One region of the Nonomuraea sp. NPDC001636 genome, then DNA from elsewhere that is predicted to be linked to it. Evidence: riboswitches for the same ligand, from Rfam matches in the RefSeq annotation. Region 1 holds a riboswitch; each other region holds the start of a gene.
What was found. Region 1 has a riboswitch for thiamine pyrophosphate ahead of ABT158_RS14460 (FAD-dependent oxidoreductase). Riboswitches for the same ligand answer to the same signal wherever they lie in the genome.
Positions count from the first base shown of each region.

Region 1 (4,744 bases):
ACCGCGTCGCAGCCCAGCTCCATGGCCAGGGCGGCGTCGCTGGCCGTGCCGATGCCGGCGTCGAGGATCACCGGCACCCCGGCGGCCTCCACGATGAGCTCGATGTTGTGCGGGTTCCTGATCCCGAGCCCCGAGCCGATCGGCGCGCCCAGCGGCATCACCGCCGCGCAGCCGGCCTGCTCCAGCCGCCGCGCCAGCGCCGGGTCGTCGCCGATGTACGGCAGCACCACGAACCCGTCGGCCACCAGCCGCTCGGCCGCGTCGAACGTCTCGATCGGGTCGGGCAGCAGCGTGCGCTCGTCGGAGATGACCTCGAGCTTGACCCAGTTCGTCCCCAGGGCCTCGCGGGCCAGCCGGGCCGTCAGCACGGCCTCGCCCGCGGTGAAGCAGCCCGCGGTGTTCGGCAGCACCTTGATGTCGCGGCGGCGCAGCACGTCGAGGACCGAGCCGCGGGCGCCGGGGTCGAGCCGCCTCATGGCCACCGTGGTCAGCTCGGTGCCCGAGGCGACCAGGGCCTGGTCGAGCACCTCCAGGGAGGGCGCGCCGCCGGTGCCCATGATGAGCCGGGAGGCGAACTTCTCCCCGGCGATGATCAGCTCATCCACCCTGCACCGCCGTCAGCACCTCGACGCGGTCGTGGTCGCCGAGCGCCGTCGTCTCCCACGAGCTCCGCGTGACCACCTCGTCGTTCACGGCCACGGCCACTCCGGTGGTGGCGGTGGTCAGCGTCCGTACGGCCTGGGCCACGGTGGTGCCGTCGGCCACGTCATGCGCGGCGCCGTTGATCGTCACAATCATGAAATATCCCGAAATCTCGCGGGCGAGCACAGCGCGGCCAGCTCGCCCTCCTCACCCGTCAGAATCCCCGCGCCCGTCGAAACCCCCGCCGCCCGAGCCGCTGCCTGGGCCGCCGGCTGTGTGCCTGTCTGGGCCGCCGTCTGTGTGGCCGTCTGGGCCGTCGTCGTGGCCGCTGCCGGGGGTGCCGCCTGGGCCGCCGTCGTCGTGGACGGTGTCAGCACCGCCGACGTGACCAGGGCCGCCGTCAGGGGGGCCAGCAGCACCCCGCCCCGGTGGTGGCCGGTCGCCAGCACCAGCCCGGGGACCTCGCCCGCCCCGATGATCGGCAGGTTGTCGGGTGTGCCCGGACGCAACCCCGCGACCACGTCGGCGACCTCCAGCTCGGTGACGCCCGGCACCAGCTCCCTGGCGTCGCGCAGCAGCTCGTAGAGCCCGCCCGCAGTCACCCGGGTGTCGAACCCCAGCTCCTCCTGGGTCGCCCCGAGCACCAGCTCGCCGTCGCCCCGGGGGACGAGGTAGACGGGCGCGCCGTGCACCATCCCGCGTACGCACCGGCCGAGCAGCGGCTGCGGCGAGCGCAACCGCATGATCTGCCCCTTGACCGGCCGGACGGGCACGTCGGCCAGCTCCCCGCTCCACGCCCCGGCGGCCAGCACCACTCGCTCGGCCGCGATCTCCCGCACCGCCGGCTCAGGCTGACCGGGAACGGCCTCAATCCGCACCCCCGTCACAGCACCGGTCCCAGAGCCGGTCCCAGCGCCTGTCGCGGCGCTTGGAGCGGCGTCGCCGTCGCGCAGCAGGCCGGTCACCCGCGCCCGCAGCACGGGCACGCCCAGCCGGTCGAGCGCGGCCAGCAGCGCCGCCGTGACCCGGCGCGGATCGACCCAGGCGTCACCGGGGGCCAGCAGCCCGCCGCGCACCGAGGGGGCCAGCATGGGCTCCAGACGGCGGCACTCGCGCCCGGTCAGCCGCTCGACCCGCAGCCCCAGCTTGTCCATGAACGCCGCCAGGTCGTCGAGCGCCGCGAGGTCGTCGGCCCCGAAGGCGACGTCGAGCGTGCCGTCGGCGCGCAGGTCGAGCGCCCGGCCAGCGGCCCCCTCCGGCCCGATCACCCCGAACGCGCCCCCGAACGCCTCCCCGGCCCTCGTCCCGGCCCTGCCACCGGGAGGGCCGCTCAGCCCCGTGCCGAGCCCTGCCCCAGAGCCCGCACCGAGATCCGGGCCGAGGCCCGCGTCGGCGGCCAGTTCAGCGGCGAAGGACGGCCATCGGCTCAGCGAGGCGGCCCCCAGCCGCAGCAAAGGCTCCTCGGTGTAGGCGACCTCGCTGACGGGCGCCAGCATCCCGGCCGCCGCGTAGGAGGCCCCGCGGCCCGGGGCCGGATCGACCACCGTGACGGGCAGCCCCTCGCGGGCCAGCCGCCAGGCGATCGACAACCCGACGACCCCGCCGCCCACGATCACATTCATCCGCGCTCCCTTCGCCGGCATGATCCGGATCAGGTGTCTTGCGGTCGAAGGCCCGCTCAAGCCTTCCTCTCAGCCCGGTGACGGCCGGACTCCCGCGCGTCTTGCGCCTCCAGCCTACGGCCTCGGCGCGACGTGCCGGCACCGCCCCCGTTATGGTCATGAACGTGAACCATGTCGTAGTGGTGGGAGCGGGCCTGGCCGGGCTGCGCAGCGCGGAGGCGCTGCGCGGGCGCGGCTTCACCGGACGGATCACGCTGATCGGCCAGGAGCGCCATCGGCCCTACGACCGTCCGCCGTTGTCCAAGGCGGTCCTGTCCGGCGCGGCCGACTCCAGCTTCCTGGAGGCCGACCTCGACGCGCTGGAGGTCGACTTCTGGCCAGGCGTCACCGCCAAGGCCCTGCGCGAGGGCGTCGTGGAGACGACCGAGGGCGAGCTCGGCTACGACGGCCTCGTGATCGCCACCGGCGCCGAGCCGATCACCGTGCCCGGCGACGGCCCCCAGCACGTCCTGCGCACCCTCGACGACGCCCACGAGCTGCGCGCCGGGCTCGTGGCCGGAGCCCACGTGGCGATCATCGGCGCCGGCTGGATCGGCGCCGAGGTCGCCACCGCCGCCCGCAAGGCCGGCTGCTCGGTGACCGTGATCGAGGCCGGCCCCACCCCGCTGGCCAACGCCGTGGGCCCGGAGATCGGCGCCCGCACGCGACACTGGTACGACGGCATCGACCTGCGCCTGAACACCATGGTCGACGAGGTGGACGAGGGCGGCGTGCGGCTGGTGGGCGGCGAGTTCGTCCAGGCGCACGTGGTCGTCACGGGCATCGGCGTGCGCCCGGCAATCGAGTGGCTGGCCGGCTCCGACATCGACCTGCACAACGGCGTCGTCACCGACGAGCACCTGCGCACGTCCATGCCGAACGTGGTCGCCGCCGGCGACTGCGCGGCCTGGTGGTCGCGCCGTTACGGCGTCCGGCTGCGTGTCGAGCACTGGGACACCGCACTCGGCTCGCCCGAGGTCGCCGCCGCGACCCTGCTGGGGGAGGAGGCCGTCTACGACCCGGCCCCCTACTTCTGGTCCGAGCAGTTCGGCCACATGGTCCAGTACATCGGCCACCACCCCTCCGGCGACCGCCTGCTCTACCGGGGCGAGCCCGAGGGCAAGTGGTCGGCCGTCTGGCTGACGTCCGGCGACACCCTCGCCGCCGTGCTCGCCGTCGACCGGCCCCGGGACTACGTGCAGGGCCGTAGGATCATCGAAGGCGGGCACCGCCTCGACACAGAACGCCTGGTAGATCCAGAGGTCCCCCTACGGGATTGTGTTGTTTGAGCAAGGACGGCATGTGGTAGTTGTGGTTTCGTGACGCTTTCTGTTGCACAGATCGACCGGGAGACCGACCAGCTCGTCGACGAGTGGCTCACTCTCCCCGAAGTGGCCTCACGCCTCGACCTCTCGATCGGGCGGGCCAAGCAACTCCTCAAGGACCACAAGCTGCTCGGCGTGCGCCGTGGCGGCGGCGGGCCACAGGTTCCCGCGGTGTTCCTCGACGGGAAGGACGTGATGAAGGGCCTGCCCGGCACACTGACCGTGTTGCAGGACGCCGGCTACGACGACATCGAGTCGCTGCGCTGGCTCTTCACCCCAGACGAGTCCCTGCCGGGGTCGCCCATCGAGGCGATCAAGGCCGGCCGTCACACGGAGGTCAAGCGGCGTGCCCAGGCCCTCGGTTTCTGAGGCCCGCCTCTATCTCTGCACCGACGGCCGCCGCGACCGCGGCGACCTGGCAGAGTTCCTCGATTCGGTGCTGGCCGGCGGCGTGGACATCATCCAGCTGCGGGAGAAGGGCCTGGAGGCACGCGAAGAACTCGCGCTCCTGGAAGTCTTCCGCGACGCCTGCGACCGGCACGGCAAGCTGCTGGCCGTCAACGACCGGGCGGACATCGCCTTCGCCGCCCGGCCCGACGTGCTCCACCTGGGGCAGGACGACCTTCCCGTGACGGTCGCGCGAGAGATGCTCGGCGACGACATCGTCATCGGCCGGTCCACCCACTCCGTCGCCGAGGCGTCCGCCGCGGCCGTGGAGGAGGGCGTCGACTACTTCTGCTGCGGCCCGATCTGGCCCACGCCGACCAAGCCGGGCCGCCACGCGCCCGGCCCGGCGCTGCTGCGGCACGCGGCCTCACTGGGGCCGGCCCCGGGGTCGGCCGCGCCGCGGCCGTGGTTCGGGATCGGCGGCATCGACCTCACCAACCTCGACGAGGTCATGTCGTACGGCGTGAGCCGCGTGGTGGTCGTACGCGCGATCACCGACGCGGAGGACCCGGGGGCGGCGGCGGCCGAGTTCGCCAAACGCCTGACCCCCTGACCCCTGACCCCCTGACACGAACGGGCGCCCGTCCACGACGGGCGCCCGCACTCCACAGCGAGGCCGAAGCGGGCCGCTCAGGCCGGCCGCCGGTACCAGGGGCCCGGGTCAGGTCC
Region 1 is NZ_JBEOZT010000006.1:77,772-82,515, reverse strand. It holds gene ABT158_RS14470 (thiazole synthase) at 1-605, opposite strand, end outside; gene thiS (sulfur carrier protein ThiS) at 598-798, opposite strand; gene ABT158_RS14460 (FAD-dependent oxidoreductase) at 795-2,264, opposite strand; TPP riboswitch at 2,254-2,370, opposite strand; gene ABT158_RS14455 (NAD(P)/FAD-dependent oxidoreductase) at 2,423-3,592, shown strand; gene ABT158_RS14450 (Rv2175c family DNA-binding protein) at 3,623-3,997, shown strand; gene thiE (thiamine phosphate synthase) at 3,975-4,628, shown strand; gene ABT158_RS14440 (polyprenyl synthetase family protein) at 4,737-4,744, opposite strand, start outside.

Region 2 (4,744 bases), on a different contig from region 1:
CGCTCGTGCGCCCGCTGCCGCACCGCCTCCTGGTAGGCCACCGCGTTGCCGACCGCGATGCCGGCGTGCCCGGCCAGCAGTTCGAGCAGCTCCAGCTCCAGGTGGCCGGGGGCGGGCCCGGCGAACAGCGCGTAGAGGGCTCCGTAGGGGCGGCCGCCGACCGCGGCCAGGCCGAGCGCGATCGTGTGCAGCCCGTTGAGCCTGGCCCACACCAGGTCGCCGAGCCCCTGGGACTCCAGCATGACGGTCTTGCCCGTCCGTAAGAGCTTGTCCACCAGGCTCGTCCGCAGGCCGGTGGTGGTGCCCCTGAGCGTCTCCGGCAGCCGGTACGTGCTGACCAGCCGCAGCCGCTCCCCCTCGATCAGCACGAACCCGCCCGCGTCCGCGCCCGTCAGCTCGGTGAGGCTGGCCGAGATGCGGTCGAGCACGGCCGGCAGCTCCAGCTCGGAGTTGATGTCGCCGACCACGTCGGTGAGCCGGTGCACCAGCCGGGCCCGGCGTTCCATGCGCAGCCCCGCGACCTCGTCGGCCCGCGCGGGATGGTGGGCCAGGACGTAGCCGACCACGGAGTTGCCCATGCGCAGGGCGTTGATGTCCACCCGCAGGTCGAGCGGCCTGCCGTCCTTGTGGACGCGCTTGGTGCGCAACGACACCTGCCCCCCGGTGCGTACGCGCTCCAGCACCGCGTTGTGCTCGGCGGCCAGCTCGTCGGGGACGATCGGCGCCCGGCGACCCAGCATCTCGGCCGCCGTCCAGCCGAACAGGTGCTCGGCCGCCGCGTTCCAGACCAGCACGCTCTGGTCGCGGTCGAGCGCCACCACGGCGTTGGGGGACCCGGCGAGCACGGCGCGAGCGATCTCCTCGTCACTGCCGACCCATGCGTATCCCACACCTCCATAGTGCACGTGGCGTGGTGGGTCTGACGGGCGATCCGTCCGATACGCTGCGCTCACGAAGATTCCGGTGGCTGAAACGGGTGAGAGGCATGTCGAGCAGCGACCTCGATGCCCTGCTGAGAGTGACCTCCAGCACCTACAAGGGAGAGGGGCCCCCGGACATCGCGTTCGGCACCTACGACGGCGCGGTGGGCAGGCTGGTGCTCGCGGTGACCGGCAAGGGCATCGCGGCCTGCAGCTTCGAGGCCGAGAACACCGTGTTCGAGCGGTTGGCCAAGGAGGTCGGCACGTTCATCGGGCCCGACGCCCGCCGCCTCGACCCGGTGCGCCGCGAGCTCGACGCGTACTTCTCCGGCCGGCTGCGCACCTTCGCCACGCCGGTCGACCTCGCGCTGGCCACGCCGTTCGCCCGTACCGTGCTGCAGAAGACCATGGCCGTGCCCTACGGCACGACCACGACGTACGAGGAGATCGGCGCGAGCATCGGACGGCCGCGCGCCCTTCGCGCGGTCGGCAACGCGGTCGGCGCCAACCCCGTGTGCGTGATCGTGCCCTGTCATCGGGTGGTCCGTGAGGACGGCGAGTTCGGCGACTACGCCGGAGGCGTGGCCGCCAAGCAGCACCTGCTCAACGTCGAACGCCGGGTCTCAGCGGGCCGCTGAGCGGCGCCGGCCGAGCACGCCGATGAGCAGCGTCACCAGGGCCGCGACCAGCGCGCCGCCGAGCGCGCCGTTCATCCACGGCTCCCGCGTGAAGCCGACGGCCTCGCGGGCGGAGGCCCAGAAGTCGTCCCAGCCGGCGACCGTGGGCGTCGAGGTGGTGAACCAGTAGGCGGCGAAGCCCAGCGCCCACGGCAGCAGCATCAGCCAGCGCGAGGGCGCGTCCTCGGCGGTGTTCCAGCGGGCCGCGCCGCCGAGCACGAAGTAGTCGACGGCCAGCACCGCGAACATCGGCACGAACACCGCGCCGATCACCCCGAGGAACGCGCCGTAGGAGGTGACGTCCACGACCAGGGCGATCGCGGTGGTGAGCACGCCGATCGCGGTGGAGACGATCCGCCGGTCCACCTTCGGCATGAGGTTCTGCAGCGAGACGGTGGTGGAGTAGACGTTGGCGAAGGACTGGTCGGTCTCGCGCAGCACCAGGATGCCGAAGAACAGCGCGCCCAGCGGCGCCGCGACGAACGGCTGGAACACGACCATGCCGTCGGCCTGGACCGCCTGGGCGCCCGCGATGGCCACCGCGTACACGCCGAGGGCCAGGCAGGCCACCTGGGCGACGGTGTAGCCGCCGACGACGCCGGTGAAGGCGGCCCGGCTGGAACGCGAGTGCCTGGCGAAGTCGGCGGCCATCGGCACCCACGACACCGACAGGGCGATGACGTAGTCGACGGCCGGGGCGAAGGCCGTCCACGACCCGCCCGTGTACGTCGGCGCCTCGCCCAGGAACGACACGGTGAACCAGATCAGCGACACGATCACGCCGGCGGTCACGTACCGGCGCAGCAGCCTGATCGACCCGAGCGGCCAGACGGCGAGCGCGGTGGTCAGCACCCCCGCCACCACCACCCACACCTGGTACGGGACGCTCCCGAAGATCGCGCTCGCGGCCTTGGCGATCACCCAGAGCTCGAAGGCCCCCCAGCCGAGCATCTGCACGATGTTCAGCACGGACGGGACGTACGACATCTTCGCCCCGAACAGCCCGCGCAGCAGCACCATCGCCGGCCGCCCGGTCTGCGTGCCGGGGATGGCCGACAGGCCGACCATGGCCGTGCCGATGAGGCTGCCCACCACGGCGGCCGTGAGCGCGGCCACGAGGCTGAGCGGCGCGTTGCCCAGGGGATCGATCAGGACGAGCGCGCCGGAGAAGCCGAGGAGGCTGACACCGAGGTTGGCCCAGAGCGCGCCCTGGTCGAGGACGCCGAGGGTCTTGGGGGGCGCGCCGTCAAGGGTCAGCGGAACTTCGTCGACGACATGCGTCATCGCACACTCCCTACGCCGGCATTACCCGGACAGGTTCAGGCGGTCGGCAGCGGCTGTGTTGCTGCCCTCTCAGCCCGGCACCCCGAGCTCCCGCGACTATGCAGTTGGCGCCCTCATCATGCCTCAATGGCGGCGGAACCGCCACAGTGGGGCATTAGGCCACGAAAGGCTCCTGCCCGGTCTCGCTGACCATGGGACGGCGCGCGAACTCCCACGACTGCATGCCGCCGCCCACGTTGACGGCGTCGCGCCCGAGCTGGTTGAGCCACGCGGTGACCTGCATCGACCGGCCGCCGACCCGGCACACCACGTAGACGGTGCGGTCGGCGGGCACCTCCTCGACCCGGCCCTGGATCTGCGACATGGGGATGTGCACGGCCTCGGGGGCGTGGCCGGCCAGCCACTCGTCCTGCTCGCGGACGTCGAGCAGGTAGGCGTCGTCGGGAACGGCGGTGACGTCGATCTCTGGAACGGTCATGCCTCCATCATCCCGCGCCCGGGACCCTACTTGAGCAGGCGCGACATCCGCCGGTCGGCCAGCGGCTTCCCGCCCGTCTGGCAGGTCGGGCAGTACTGGAGCGCGGAGTCGGCGAAGGACACCTCGCGGATCGTGTCGCCGCACACGTCGCACGGCTGGCCGGCCCGGTTGTGCACGCGCAGCCCGGACTTCTTCTCCGCCTTGAGGTCTTTGGCGGCCAGCCCGTGCGCCCGTTCGACGGCGTCGCGCAGCGTCGTCACGATGGCCTCGTGCAGGTCGGCGATCTGCGCGTCGGTCAGCGTCGCGGCGATCTTGAACGGCGACATCTTCGCCGCGTGCAGCACCTCGTCGGAGTAGGCGTTGCCGATGCCCGCGATCACCTTCTGGTCGCGCAGCAGCCCCTTGATCTGGGTGCGGTTGCCGCCCACGATGCGCTTGAGCGCCTCGACGGTGAAGGCGTCGTCGAGCGGGTCGGGGCCCAGGGCGGCGACGCCGGGCACGTCCTCCGGCTTGTCGGTGACGTAGACGGCCAGCCGTTTCTGCGTGCCGGCCTCGGTCAGCTCGAAGCCGGGGGCCAGGCCGTCGTCGTCGGGCGCCAGCCGTACGCGTACGGCCAGCGGCCCCTTGCCCGGCCGCACCGGCCGCGCGCCGGTCAGGTCGTCGCGCCAGCGCAGCCAGCCGGCGCGGGCCAGATGGATGATCAGGTGCAGGCCGTCGCAGTCGAGGTCGAGGAACTTGCCGTGCCTCGACACGCCCGTGACGGTGAGCCCGCCGAGCGCGGTGACGGGCGGGTCGAACGTCTTGAGCGCCTGGAAGCCGACGACGTCGACGCCGGCGATCGAGCGGCCGACCGCCCGCTCGCGCAGGAAGTTGGTGAGCGACTCCACCTCGGGAAGTTCCGGCATGCCCCCAGGGTATGGCGCGCGCCGGACCGGCACGCGACTACGGCACGTCCCAGAAGGCCAGCTCGTGTGCCATGCCCTCGGCGAACAGCGCCTCCGCCCGTACGGGGTCGGGGTCGGCCTCGTCGATCATCTGCCCGATCCGTACGGTCAGCGCCGCGAACGCCGGGTCGGCGTAGGTGTCCACCCAGGCGCGGTACCGCGGCTCGGCGGGCGGGTTCTCGGCGAGGATCCTGCCAAGACTCGAATATCCCCACATACACGGATATAGCGCCGCCAACCCCTCCCCGTACGACCCCGCCGCCTCCAACAGGAACGCCGTGTACGCCACACACGCCGGCCCCTTCACCGCATTGTCCAGATCGGCCCCGAACTCCGCCGACAACGACCGATGCAGACGCAGTTCGTCGTGGTACGTCGCGTACGCCAGATCCACCAGGTCGCCCAGATGCCCGTCCGGCGCCTGCCAGGCCAGCCTGGAGA
Region 2 is NZ_JBEOZT010000031.1:61,686-66,429, forward strand. It holds gene ABT158_RS41575 (ATP-binding protein) at 1-890, opposite strand, end outside; gene ABT158_RS41580 (methylated-DNA--[protein]-cysteine S-methyltransferase) at 986-1,558, shown strand; gene ABT158_RS41585 (purine-cytosine permease family protein) at 1,544-2,881, opposite strand; TPP riboswitch at 2,872-2,985, opposite strand; gene ABT158_RS41590 (rhodanese-like domain-containing protein) at 3,036-3,359, opposite strand; gene ABT158_RS41595 (Fpg/Nei family DNA glycosylase) at 3,386-4,264, opposite strand; gene ABT158_RS41600 (TenA family protein) at 4,302-4,744, opposite strand, start outside.
Region 2: it holds a riboswitch for thiamine pyrophosphate, as region 1 does, so the genes downstream of both, ABT158_RS41585 (purine-cytosine permease family protein) here and ABT158_RS14460 (FAD-dependent oxidoreductase) in region 1, are expected to answer to the same signal.

Region 3 (4,744 bases), on a different contig from region 1:
TGCTGCCCGGCGACCTGGGCGACCGCGACCACTGCGCGACGGTCGTGGAGCAGGCGGTCTCCGAGCTGGGCGGCCTGGACGTCCTGGTCAACAACGTGGCCTACCAGGCGCCGGTCGACTCCCTGGAGGAGCTGACGGACGAGCAGTGGGAGCACACGTTCGCGGTCAACATCCACAGCTACTACCGCGTCACCAAGGCCGCGCTGCCGCACCTGCGGGAGGGCAGCGCGATCGTGAACACCTCCTCGATCAACGGCCTGCGCGGCAACAAGACCCTCATCGACTACGCCGCGACGAAGGGCGCGATCAACGCCTTCACCTACTCGATGGCCCAGAACCTGGTCGAGCGCGGCATCAGGATCAACGCCGTCGCCCCCGGCCCGGTCTGGACGCCGCTGATCCCGGCCACGATGCCGGAGGAGAAGGTGGCGAAGTTCGGCGCGCAGGTGCCGATGAAGCGGGCCGCCGACCCCGACGAGATCGCCCCTTCGTACGTGTTCTTCGCCGCCGACCGGCTGTCCTCGTACTACACGGGCGAGGTGCTGGCCCCGATCGGCGGCGAGACGCTCCCGGGCTGACCGCGGCGGGCTACAGGTAGATCGTGCCGCCCTTGCCGATGAACTCGGCCGCCTTGTCGGCCAGGCCCGCCCGCACCTCGTGGCTGAGCTTCATCGAGCAGAACTTCGGGCCGCACATGGAGCAGAAGTGCGCGGTCTTGGCGGGCGCGGCCGGCAGGGTCTCGTCGTGGAAGGCGCGGGCGGTGTCCGGGTCGAGCGACAGGTCGAACTGGTCCTCCCAGCGGAACTCGAACCGGGCGTCCGACAGGGCGTCGTCCCACGCCTGGGCCTGCGGGTGCCCCTTGGCCAGGTCCGCCGCGTGCGCCGCGATCTTGTAGGTGATCACGCCGGTCTTGACGTCGTCGCGGTTGGGCAGGCCGAGGTGCTCCTTGGGGGTGACGTAGCAGAGCATGGCGGTGCCGTACCAGGCGATCATGGCGGCGCCGATGCCGGAGGTGATGTGGTCGTAGCCGGGGGCGATGTCGGTGACGAGCGGGCCGAGGGTGTAGAAGGGCACGTCGTCGCAGAGCTCGCGCTGCAGGTCGACGTTCTCCTTGATCTTGTGCATCGGCACGTGGCCGGGGCCCTCGATCATCACCTGCACGTCGTGCGCATGTGCGATCTTGGTCAGCTCGCCCAGGGTGCGCAGCTCGGCGAACTGGGCCTCGTCGTTGGCGTCCGCGATCGAGCCGGGGCGCAGCCCGTCGCCCAGCGAGAACGTCACGTCGTAGCGGGCCAGCAGGGCGCACATCTCGTCGAAGTGCTCGTACAGGAAGCTCTCGCGGTGATGGGCCAGGCACCAGGCGGCCATGATCGAGCCCCCGCGCGAGACGATCCCGGTCTTGCGGCGGGCGGTCAGCGGGACGTGCGCCAGCCGCACGCCCGCGTGCACCGTCACGTAGTCGACGCCCTGCTCGCACTGCTCGATCAGGGTGTCGCGGTAGACCTCCCACGACAGCGCCTCGGGACGCCCGCCCACCTTCTCCAGCGCCTGGTAGACGGGCACGGTCCCGACCGGGACGGGCGAGCTGCGGATGATCTGCTCGCGGGTCTCGTGGATGTTCGGCCCGGTGGACAGGTCCATGACGGTGTCGGCGCCCCACCGGGTGGCCCACGTCATCTTCTCGACCTCCTCCTCGATCGAGGAGGAGACGGCGGAGTTGCCGATGTTGGCGTTGATCTTCACCAGGAAGTTCCGGCCGATCGCCATCGGCTCGGACTCCGGATGGTTGACGTTGGCGGGGATGACCGCCCGCCCGGCCGCGACCTCCTGCCGGACGAACTCGGGCGTCATCCCCTCCCGTACGGCCACGAACTCCATCTCCTTGGTCACCACGCCGCGCCGCGCCGCGCCGAGCTGGGTGACCGGCGACCCCCACGCCGAGCGGTCGGTACGCGACGGCCCCGAGGTGTCGTAGAGCCGCACCGACGTGCCGTTCGACAGCCTGACCTCGCGCATCGGCACCTGGAGGTCACCGATGTGGATCTTGGAAAAGCGCGCGTCGCTCATCGCGCAAACTCCCTTCGCCGGCATTATCCGGAGCAGGTTCTGGCGGTCGGCGGCTGACAGCCGTCCTCTCAGCCCGGTCCGCACCGGGCTCCCGCGTTGGTCACCGCGATCATAACCCCGCGCGTGGCAGGATCAAGGGGATGTCCGATCCCATTGCGCACACGACCGCCACCTACGACCGCATCGCGCGCCAGTTCGACGAGCAGGTCGCCAATCCGTCGCCCCCGTTCGCGGCCTTCCGCGACCGGTTCGCCTCAGCCCTGCCCGCCGGAGCCACGGTCGCCGACCTGGGATGCGGCCCGGGGCGCGAGTCGGCCTGGTTCGCCGGACGCGGCCTGACCACCGTGGGCGTGGACCTGTCGATCGAGATGGCCAGGCTCGCCGCCGGGCGCGGCGTTCCCACCGTTCTGGGCGATCTGCGACGCCCGCCGCTGTCGCCGGCGTCCCTGGACGGCGTCTGGTCGGCCGCCGCCCTCGTGCACGTGCCGTCCGAGCAGACCGAGCCGACGCTGCGCGCCTGGCACGCGGCGCTGCGCCCCGGCGGGGTGCTCGCGCTGGTCACCGCCCTGGGCGACAGCGAGGGCTGGGAGCCGGTGCCGTACCGGACGGAGTACGAGCGCTGGTTCGTCCACCGCGACGCGGGCGACCTGCTCGCGGTGCTGGACGCGGCCGGGTTCGCGGTCGCCTGGCACGAGACGAACGTCACCCACCGCACGTGGTTCAGCGTGCTGGCGACAGCGCGCAGCTCTCCCCTGCCCTAGTCTCCAGGTCGAGCGTGAACCCGGGGCCGCGCAGCCGGGCGGTCCCGCCGCGCGCCGACGACAGCCTGACCTCGACCGGCACACCGTCCGCCCAGGTGACCCCGACGGTGAAGCCGCCGCGGGCGCGCAGCCCGTCGAACGAGCCCGCGCGCCAGGCGGCCGGCAGCGCGGGCAGCAGCTCGATGACGCCGGCGTGGCTCTGGAGCAGCATCTCGGCCACCCCGGCGGTCGCGCCGAGGTTCCCGTCGATCTGGAACGGCGGATGCGTGTCCCACAGGTTGGGCAGGGTGCTGGCGCGCAGTTGCCCGCTCAGCATGCTCAGGGCGCGGTCGCCGTCCTTGAGCCGGGCCCAGAAGTTGACCTTCCAGGCCATGCTCCAGCCCGTGCCGCCGTCGCCGCGGGCTTCGAGGGTGGTGCGCGCCGCGGCCAGGTGCTCGGGGGCGGTGAGCTGCGTCCCGGGGTGTAAGGCGTAGAGCTGGGAGACGTGCCGGTGCCGGTCGGACGGGTCGTCGAGGTCGGCCTTCCACTCCTGGAGCTGCCCCCAGGAGCCGACCCGCAGCCCGGGGTCGAGCCGGTCGGCCGCCGCGCGCAGCCGTCCGGCGAACTCGGCGTCCACGCCGAGCGTGCGCGCGGCCGCGGCCGTGCAGGCGAACAGGTCCCGGACGATCTGCTGCGGCATGGCCGCGCCCGCGGTGAAGTCGCCGTGCTCGGGCGAGTAGGCGGGCGAGACGACGAGGCTGCCGTCGCGCGCGTCGGGACACAGGTTGGCCAGCCAGAACTCGGCGGCCTCGCGCATCGCCGGGTAGGCGTGCCCGCGCAGGTAGCGCTCGTCGCCGTCGAACAGGTAACGCTCGTAGAGCTGGCGCACCAGCCAGCCGGCGGCGTCCGGCATCCAGAACGACGTGGGCCAGTCGTGCACCCCCGTGAACCCGAACGGGTTGGTGTTGGAGTGCACCACCCACCCCGTGGAGCCGAACATCGACCGCGCGGTCTCGCGTCCGGGCGCGCGCAGCCCCGCCACGAACTCCTGGTACGGCACCGCCGTCTCGGCCAGGTTCGCCGGCTCGGCCGGCCAGTAGTTCATCTGCAGGTTGATGTTGGTGTGGTAGTCGGACTCCCACGGCGGCGAGTTGGACGCGTTCCACACCCCCTGGAGGTTGGCCGGCAGCGAGCCGGGGCGGGAGCAGGCGATCAGCAGGTACCGGCCGTACTGGAAGTACAGCGTCTCCAGGGCCCTGTCGGACGGGGTTCCGGCGCCTTCGTAGGCGGCCAGCAGGCGGTCGGTCGGCAGGTCGGGCATGCGCTGGCCGAGGTCGAGCCGGACCCGGCCGAACAGCGCCCGGTGGTCGGCCTCGTGCTCGGCCCGCAGCTCCGCGTACGGCCGCCGCGCCGCCGCGTCCACCGCCGCCGTGACCCGCGCCGCCGGGTCCGGGCCGCGGTAGCCGGGGTGGACGGGCGCGTAGTCGGTGGCCGCCGAGAAGACGAACACCGCGCTGTCGGCGCCCGTCACCACGACGCGGTCGCCCTCGTCCGTACGGGTGCCGCCCTCGGTCAGCACCTGGACCTGGCCCTCGTACACCAGGCCGTTGTCGGCCAGCACGCCCCGGACGCGCAGCCGTCCCGCCTCGGCGGTCACTTCCTCCCCGCCGTCATGCGCGGTGCCGAAACGCAACGTGAACCCCACCCGTCCCGGAGGTCCCGCCGTCAGCCTGCCGACGATGACGTGTGCCGGGTACGAGGCGAAATATTCCCTGGTGAGCACCACGCCGTCGGCGTCCTCGTACGTCACGGCGGCCACCGCCGTCTCCAGGTCGAGCGTGCGCCGGTAGCCGCCGGAGAAGCCGCCGGTCACGTCGAGCAGCAGCTCACCGAAGTTCTGGTACGCCCCGAAGCCGGGAATGTGCCCCACCGTGCTG
Region 3 is NZ_JBEOZT010000001.1:337,601-342,344, reverse strand. It holds gene ABT158_RS01530 (SDR family oxidoreductase) at 1-578, shown strand, start outside; gene thiC (phosphomethylpyrimidine synthase ThiC) at 589-2,067, opposite strand; TPP riboswitch at 2,060-2,172, opposite strand; gene ABT158_RS01520 (class I SAM-dependent methyltransferase) at 2,208-2,828, shown strand; gene ABT158_RS01515 (glycoside hydrolase family 95 protein) at 2,788-4,744, opposite strand, start outside.
Region 3: it holds a riboswitch for thiamine pyrophosphate, as region 1 does, so the genes downstream of both, thiC (phosphomethylpyrimidine synthase ThiC) here and ABT158_RS14460 (FAD-dependent oxidoreductase) in region 1, are expected to answer to the same signal.